Regions from separate parts of the Gluconobacter sp. Dm-73 genome, predicted to be linked through region 2. Evidence: riboswitches for the same ligand, from Rfam matches in the RefSeq annotation. Region 2 holds a riboswitch; the other holds the start of a gene.

Region 1 (4,378 bases), on a different contig from region 2:
CTTTCGGGAGGGTTTCGTCATGCATGGATCGCGCCGTATCGGGGTCCAGCCCCAGATTGAACTGGTCTTCCCACCGGAACTCGAACCGCGCGCGGGACAGCGCATCGTCACGCATCTGCGCGCCCGGATGCCCCTTCGCCAGATCCGCCGCATGGGCCGCGAGCTTGTAGGTAATGACGCCGGTCTTGACGTCGTTCCGGTCCGGCAGGCCCAGATGTTCCTTGGGCGTCACATAACAGAGCATCGCCGTGCCGAACCAGCCGATCATGGCCGCACCAATGGCAGAAGTGATGTGATCGTAACCCGGCGCAATATCGGTCGTTAGTGGGCCAAGCGTGTAGAACGGTGCCTCATGGCAGTGCTCTAGCTGCTTGTCCATGTTGGCCTTGATCTTGTGCATCGACACATGGCCCGGCCCCTCGATCATGACCTGACAGTCCTTCGCCCAGGCGATTTTTGTCAGTTCGCCAAGGGTTTCCAGCTCTGCGAACTGCGCGGCGTCATTGGCATCTGCAATCGAACCGGGGCGCAGGCCGTCGCCCAGCGAGAACGACACGTCATAACGGCGGCAGATATCGCAGATTTCATCGAAATGCTCATACAGAAAGCTCTCGCGATGATGATGCAGGCACCATTTTGCCATGATGGAGCCACCGCGGGAAACGATGCCCGTCACGCGGCGGGCCGTCAGCGGGATCATGTGCAGACGGACACCGGCGTGGATGGTGAAATAATCCACCCCCTGCTCCGCCTGTTCGATCAGTGTGTCGCGGAAAATTTCCCATGTCAGGTCTTCCGCAATTCCGCCGACCTTCTCCAGCGCCTGATAGAGCGGAACCGTCCCGATCGGCACGGGTGCGTTGCGGATGATCCAGTCGCGGATGTTGTGAATGTTACGGCCCGTCGAGAGATCCATGACCGTATCCGCGCCCCAGCGGATGGACCACACCATTTTCTCGACTTCTTCTTCCATCGAAGACGTCACGGCCGAATTGCCGATATTGGCATTGATCTTCACAAGGAAGTTCCGGCCAATAATCATCGGTTCGAGTTCGCGATGATTGATGTTGGCGGGAATGATGGCCCGACCCGAGGCAATTTCCTGCCGCACGAATTCCGGCGTCACGAAATCCGGGATGCTGGCTCCGAAATCCTCGCCGTCGCGCGCCTCTTTCAGGGCTTCCGTCCGGCCGATATTCTCGCGGATGGCGACAAATTCCATTTCCGGCGTGATGATCCCCGCACGGGCATAGGCCATCTGTGTCACCGCGCGGTCTCCAACAGCCCGCAGAGGACGGCGTTGCTGCGGAAAGCTCGGAGTCAGACGATCCCCCTGTGCAAAACCGTTATCAGCTGCCGTGATCGTGCGCCCTTCGTACTCTTCCACGTCTCCACGATCGCGAAGCCAGTTGCCCCGGCTGTCCGACAGGCCCTTTGCGATGTCGATGCTGACGGCGGGATCGGTATAAGGGCCTGAACTGTCATAGACATTCAGCGGACATTCACCTGAAACCGCAATCTGCCGCAGCGGCACTGCGATGTCGTGATGCACGCCACGGACATGGATTTTGCTGGAGGCCGGCAGAGGACCGGTCGTAATAGCGGGAATGGAAGCGTTCATGTGGTGTCTCCTCAAGCGCACTCGAAAAGACCCAAGAAACGTGAGGCAGAAAGGGAGCCGCCGCCCCCAGTGCCCTAACGGACACGGAAAAGGCCAGATCGGCCCGAGAAGGACATGCCCTCCGGTCTTCCTACGCCAGCATCAACTGGGTCAGGTTCAAAGGGTCGCCTCACCGTGGCGCCGGTTTCCCGACGTCACCAATTGGCCTCTCAGTCCCCTAGGCGGGACTCCCCTGACAGGAAGCGACAGTGCTGGAGAAGCGTCAGAAGATCAAGAGCAGAGTGCGTCTGCCGTGCTCTTATGGTTCTGCAGCATGAGTGGGAGAATTATCTGACCACATATCTCGATGGATCTTCCATTTGCCATCCTGCTTGAGCAAAACGATCGTCTGTTTGCCGCGCTCGATAACCTGACCTTTGGTATCAAGCATCCTGATTTGAGAAAGGCTGGTTGCAGCGTTTTCACCACCATAAATCTCATAGTGATCGAATGTGGCACCGCCAACGAGATCAGGCCGCAAGGTCTTCTCAAAATAAGCGAGAATGGCAGCCCGGCCGGAAATTGGGTCTGCGTTGGGGGGCAGCAGTCTGGCGTCATCAGTGTAGAGGCGCGAAATTGCCTGAAGATCGCCCTTGGCGAGATCGGCAGCGAACTGCTCGGTCACAGCCTTTACGGCAGCCGCATCCGACGGTTGCGTGCTGGCTGCCATGGCAGGCGCGCATTGCAGAACGAGCGCCATCGAGGCGCCGAGAAAAGAAGCGAACGGTTTTGTAAATGTCATGACGAATGTCCCGGTGATAAAAAGTCGTTGAAGCGATCGATCCTGTATTTCAAAGCTGCGAACAACCGCCATCGACCACCAGTTCTGTGCCGACGACATATTGGGATTCGTCGCTTGCGAGGTAGAGAACTGCAGCGGCGATTTCTTCAGCCCGGCCCATGCGTCCAAGAGGAACGCTCGCAGCGAACTGGGTTTTAAAGTCTTCCACTTCGGTTTCAGAAAGACCGATCTTGTTCAGAAGCGGCGTTTCGATCCCGCCGGGTGCGACCGCGTTGACACGGATTTTGCGACCGAGCAGCTCATAGGACCAGCTCCGCGCGAAAGACCGGACTGCCGCTTTGGCGGCTGCAACCAGCGACAGGGCATGTTTGCCGGTCTGGTCGATAAACGAGGTCGTCAGAATAACGGATGCCCCCTCACGCAGTACGGGGAGTGCCGCCTGCATCGTGAATACGGCACCTTTGACACTGACATCCATGACGTCGTCATACTGACGTTCACCAATTGACTGTAAGGGTGTCGGAATGACGTAACCGGCGTTCACAAACAGAATATCGAGGCCGCCGAATGCCTTCTGGACCTTGTCCGCAACGGAGGTCATGGCGTCGACAGACCGCACATCGGCCGCCAGAACCAGCGCCTCTCCGCCCAGTTCTGCATGCACATCGGCAAACCGGGTTTCATCGCGCCCCGTGACGGCAACGCGCGCTCCTTCTGCGACAAACCGCTTTGCAGTCGCAAGGCCGATACCGCTCGTACCGCCCGTGATGAGGGCAGTTTTTCCCGAAAGTCTCATATCAGATCCCCATATTAGAAAAACGTGACAGGCGTCCCGGACGCGATCACCGTTTCCGTTGATCCTATCAAAACGCATTATGACCTAAAGGACGTATTTCCCTCTATTTAAGACATATCGCCTTGCTATCCACATATGGCGCAAAACAAGGGAAATAGGTCCTTTAGGAAATTCTCACAGAGCATTACGTCTCAAGACCGTCCAGCAACCAGCCCTATGGGGCAGGAGACATGAGGAGACGGAGATGCCTGAAATTTTCGATGAAACCTTCCCGGAAGAATTGACCGAGGCAGGGAGCGCACGGCGGCGCATGATGCTCATGGGGGGCGCTGCGATTGCTGCAACGGCGGCAACGCGCCTTCTGCCGGAAAGCGCACGGGCGGCTGTGTCGGGGACAGCCGAAAAACCTATAGATTTTCTGTTTGCGATTTATCCGAACGGAACACTTCTTGATTTTGCTGGCCCCAACGAAATCCTGTCGCGCATTCCCAACACGAATGTTCGTTTTGCCAGTCCTGAGGGCGGTTTCGTCACGCTGGAAAAGGGCATTGTTTTCGGGCCAACGGAAAAGCTTTCCGATATCGACAAGGTCGATGTCATTTGCGTGCCTGGCGCCCTGAATCTTTCGGCCATGATGAAGCCCGAGACACTGGGGCATGTCCGGCGTCTGTCCGAGACGGCGAGATATGTAACCTCCGTCTGTACCGGCTCTATTATCCTTGCGGCTTCAGGGGTTCTCAAGGGACGGCGGAGTGCCTGTCATTGGGCATTTCTGAACATCCTCAAAGAATATGAAGCCATTCCCGATCCTGCGCGGATTGTGAAGGATGGACGCTTCATGAGTGGCGGCGGAGTAACGGCCGGTATTGATTTCGGTCTGGCGATCGCGGCTGAACTCCGTGGGGCGCAAGCCGCGCAGGAAGTGCAGCTTCTTGTGCAGTATGATCCGCAGCCACCTTTTCATGCTGGCAATCCTGCGGAGGCGCCCCCGGCAATTCGTGACGTGGTTTATAAGAAACTTCCGGGCTCTCAGAACGGCCTGATGCGCCCGGTTCTTTAATCTGTAGAGACCAGATACGCACCAGAAAATGGTGCGTATCTGTTTCAGGCCGCAGGAGATGGCAGAGTGTCGTCGGCGATCCATTCGCCGTGAAAGCCAAACGGCACCCGGACCGGCAGG
Region 2 (4,378 bases):
GAAGATATGCCCGTCATCGTAGCTCAGCCCGGCCGCGGCCTGAAGCGTCGGGCTGCGCACGGCGATGCGGCCACGGGTGCGCAGCAGGTCGCCGCCCGACATTAGGTCGTTGTCGATCGTGGCATGCAGGTACTCGCCCGAGACATAGGGGCTGAAATGATGCCAGGGGCGCAGACCGATTTCCACGTCCACGCCGCGTGAGGTCTGGCCACCCGCGTTCATCGTCGTGCTGACGACGGAGCCGTTCTGGACGGCCTGCGTGGAGATCTGGCGGTTGGTGAAGTTGTAGTTGAACAGCGTCAGGCTGCCGATGATCCAGCGTCCCGTGCGGCGGTATCCCAGCTCTTCGGAAAGGGAATATTCGTTGCGGACATCGGCCGATCCGGTTCCGTACATTTCGCCCGAAGAGGGGTCATAGGTGTTGTACAGCGCGCTCTGGTCCGGGGCGCGGAAATTGGTCGTGGCGTTGAAGAAGATCTGGTTTTCCGCGTCAATGCGCCAGCGCACGCCGAGGCGGGGCAGGGGCTCCATGCTGTTGGAGCCGACATGGTATTGCGGGCCCGGCATGCTGTTCGTGCCATCGCGGCTCATCATGACGGCCTTGAACCCGAGGTCGATGGCCAGATGGTCATGCAGCAGGGACATGTGGTCGCCGACGAATAGCGCGTTGGTCTGTGAAATAGTGTGAAAGCTGCCGCCCAGAAGGCGTTCGCCGTTGGACAGGCGGATCACGTCGCGGCCGTTTTGCGCCCAGATGTCCGGCGCATAGCCGTTGGTCTGGACCGCCGTGAAGGGCTGCTGCTCGTTGTCGTCACCGTAATCGTACCAGTACCCGAGGACGAAATCGTTCCAGCCGGTTTTGTAGTGAAGCGCGCTGGTAAAGCCCGAGCGGTAGCTGCGCTGGGTGTAATCCGCGCGGACGACGCCCACGCCGTCCTGCGCGCCGGGAAGGTTCAGCGTGTCGGACAGGGCCTGTGTGCCTTGGTAAAGCCCGGTTTCGGACAGGGTGCTTCCGCCCGGCCAGTTACCATATGCAAGCTGCGCGTAGGGTGTGACGTCCAGCGTCAGATGGTCGGTCAGCGTCAGATGGACCGGCGCGCCGCCGTAAAGCGTGCGCTCTCCGTCCCGCCACAGACGCCAGTAATTCGCGCCGTTTTCCGGATTGCTGCTGTCATAATGGGCCAGCAGGTTGTTCTGGCCTTTGATCCCGTCCGATTTCCATGTGTCCATCGTGGGTTCGGGATACCAGCTTGTGATGGTCGTGTTGAAGGTGCCGATGAGGCTGGCGCGGTTGCCCTGCCCCCATTCCTTGAGGAATTTGAAATCGACATGCTGCTTTTCGTCGCGTCCCGGTCCGCGCCAGTTGTCGGTCGCGCCGTGGGAGTAGGACACGAAGCCACGGATGCCGGTATGGGCGATGTCGCCGGTGTCGAGGCGGATGAATTCGCGGTTGGTGTTGTAGGATCCGTAAGACACGCTGGCGTCTCCACCTGCTTTTTTGGCGGGGTCGCGGAAGGTCAGGTTCATCAGGCCCCCGGCGGCGTTCAGGACCGGGCTGTCCAGATCGGCCGAGCCCTGCGACAGGGCGATTTCCTGATAGTTCTCACTGTCTGCGAACTGGCTAGGCGTGCCGGAATAGGCGGCGACGTCGTTCAGCGGCATGCCTTCGAGCACATAACCGATGGCGCTGTTATCGAGTCCGCGGACGGTGATGTCGGTATTGGGAGAAAATCCCATCGGGTCGGACGATGACACATTGGCGCCGGGCAGCATGGCGGCAAGCTGGAAGGCCGTGGCCATGGGAGCCTGTTTGGAAATGAAATCCTGACTGACCGTGCTGACGGATTTCACGCCGTCCTGCGGATGGATCAGCCCGCCTCCCGGCTGGTTTCCGGAAGCGGTGTCTGGAATTCGGTGGACGACAATATGCTCGGCAGGGCCAGATGCAGTGGCAGGGTGCTGTGCAGTCGCGGCTGAAGGGGCCGGGGCTGTGTGATGGGCTTGCGGTTTCCTCGTATCGGCCGCGTGGGCGACGGACAGGCAGACCGTGGTGCCGATCAGGGCGGGCAGGATGCCATGATACCGCAGGCGGGACGCAGCAGAGTCTCCGGGGTGTCCGTGGGCCATGATGGAAAACGCCTCGCCTGCAAGCAATGGGTGTTCAGCGCTGACAGGAAAGGGTCAAGCTGCTGGCTGGCGGGATCGTGAGAATGCGTCCGGCAGGCAGCGACCACCATCCCTCCGCCAGTGTGAACTGGATCAGGTTCAATGGGTCACTGCGCCCTATGACGAACAAGCGTCATGCCAGCAGAATCTCAGCCCCTTGCCGGGGCTCCCCACGGTGAAACCTCAGCAATCCTCCGGGGACGGAAAATTGTCAATATGAGCAGATTCTGTCAGGGCCGTGCAGGGGAAGTGTTGCAAACAATTTCGAGAGTATTCTTCATTCTTTATTAATAACGACATGTATAGTTTTCAAAAAACATCACGCCAGTGCCTGAACGGGGCGTGAGACCTGAGGTCAATAAAGGCGATCATGCTAAACTGGATTGAAAAAACGGCCTATGTTCGGCAGAAAATCAAGGTGCTGTTTGCGCTTCTTGTTCTGATCGCCGTAGTACAGTTTGTGGTCGAACAGCTTTGTGACCGTCTGTTTGTTCATTACCAGCATGAACAGATGCTGTCGCAGTGCATGGGGCTGCTGTTTCAGGTTGGACTGACACTTCTGATCGCCCGGTTCGCCATTCATGTGATTGCCGTGCCTTTCGAGCAGATTACCGCTGCGACGGAGAAGGTTGCGAGTGGCGCTCTCAACATCACCATTCCGTGCCTTCATCATCGTGACTGTGCGGGGCGGCTGGCACGCTCTCTCCAGTTGTTCCGGGAGAACAGTCAGAAGCAGTTGGCCCTTCAGGAAAATTCGGCGGAAGAAGCGCGCGATGCGGCGCAGATCCAGAAGGAACTGTCCGGCCGCAGCGAGCGGATTCGCCGTGTGCAGGATGAGACGATCGGAACCATCTGTGCCGGGCTGGAGATTGTGAAGGAAGGAGATCTGACCTTCATGTTCGGCGACGGTTTTCAGGACCGGTTCGAGGAATTCCGGCAGAATTTCAACACGCTCATCCAGATCTACCGGACGGCGATCGCCAAGATTTCCGATGCGACTTCCGTCATCGCTAACGGAACCGCCGAAATTGCCTCGGCTTCGACGGAACTGAGCGGACGGACGGAACGTCAGGCCATTACCCTGGCCCAGTCTGCCGCCTCCATTAACAGCATTACCCAGACGGTCGGCAAAACGGCGCGTTCTGCGGTGAGGGCGCGTGAAACGGCTCTTGAAACGCGGGGGCAGACGGTCGTGGTTTCGGAGATCATGCATTCGGCCAACCGGGCTATGGGCGAAATCCGGACGTCGTCACGACAGGTCGAGAGCATTCTGGGCCTGATTGAGGAAATCGCGTTCCAGACCAATCTTCTGTCGCTGAATGCCGGGATCGAAGCAGCCCGCGCGGGAGAGGCCGGTCAGGGTTTTGACGTTGTGGCCAAGGAAATCCGGGCGCTTGCGCAGCGCTCGGCCAAATCGGCGCAGGATATCCGCAACATCATCACGTCTTCGGGCCGACAGGTGGAAGAGGGTGTCCAGCTTGTCGGGGACGCGGACCGCTCGATGAAGGTCATCAGTGAGCATGTGGACGGCATCACGTTGCTGCTTGAAGACATTTCCCGCTCCACGACGGGTGAGGCCGAGAGTCTTGAGACGATCAACAAGGCCATCAACGAAATGGACCAGATGACGCAGCGCAATGCCGCAATGGTGGAAGAGGTCAATGTGGCCTGCCGGAATCTGAGCAACGAGGCGAAGGATCTGTTCGCCGAACTGTCCAAATTCCGTTTCAGCCCGGCACAGGCCGCAGGCAGGAGACCGGGGTCCATACCCCGTGAACTGGCTCCGGCGGGTTTCTGAGGCTTTTCAGGAAAGTGAAAGACGCATTTTCCTGACATGTCTCGACATCGGAGCCGATATTCCCGACACTGACGCCCATGGTTGTCAGTCCGCTCTTTCTTTCTGCGCTGAATGACGGGGCCTGCCCATGATGGGCGGGGCCTTCCGATCTCTGGGGCGGCGGAATTACCGCGTCTGGGCCATGGGGGCACTGGTTTCGAATATCGGAACCTGGATGCAGATGACGACGCAGGACTGGCTGGTCCTGACGGAACTCACCCGACATGACGCAACGGCAGTCGGGATTGTTACTGCGCTTCAGCTTGCGCCGCCGCTTCTCCTGATTTTCTGGACCGGAAAAATCGCTGACAGGGTAGAGAAACATCGCTTCCTGCTTCTGACACAGGCTGCTCTCGGTACACTGGCCATCGCACT

What was found. A riboswitch is a leader RNA that binds a small molecule or an ion and turns the genes downstream of it on or off. The one in region 2 is predicted to bind thiamine pyrophosphate.
Region 1: another riboswitch for thiamine pyrophosphate. It lies ahead of thiC (phosphomethylpyrimidine synthase ThiC); the one in region 2 lies ahead of JK176_RS04065 (TonB-dependent receptor).

The regions. Positions count from the first base shown of each region.
Region 1 is NZ_JAERLW010000008.1:63,389-67,766, reverse strand. It holds gene thiC (phosphomethylpyrimidine synthase ThiC) at 1-1,621, opposite strand, end outside; TPP riboswitch at 1,732-1,865, opposite strand; gene JK176_RS09950 (SgcJ/EcaC family oxidoreductase) at 1,920-2,474, opposite strand; gene JK176_RS09945 (SDR family oxidoreductase) at 2,452-3,198, opposite strand; gene JK176_RS09940 (DJ-1/PfpI family protein) at 3,443-4,258, shown strand; gene JK176_RS09935 (carotenoid oxygenase family protein) at 4,303-4,378, opposite strand, start outside.
Region 2 is NZ_JAERLW010000003.1:147,812-152,189, reverse strand. It holds gene JK176_RS04065 (TonB-dependent receptor) at 1-2,127, opposite strand, end outside; TPP riboswitch at 2,220-2,349, opposite strand; gene JK176_RS04060 (methyl-accepting chemotaxis protein) at 2,537-3,964, shown strand; gene JK176_RS04055 (MFS transporter) at 4,092-4,378, shown strand, end outside.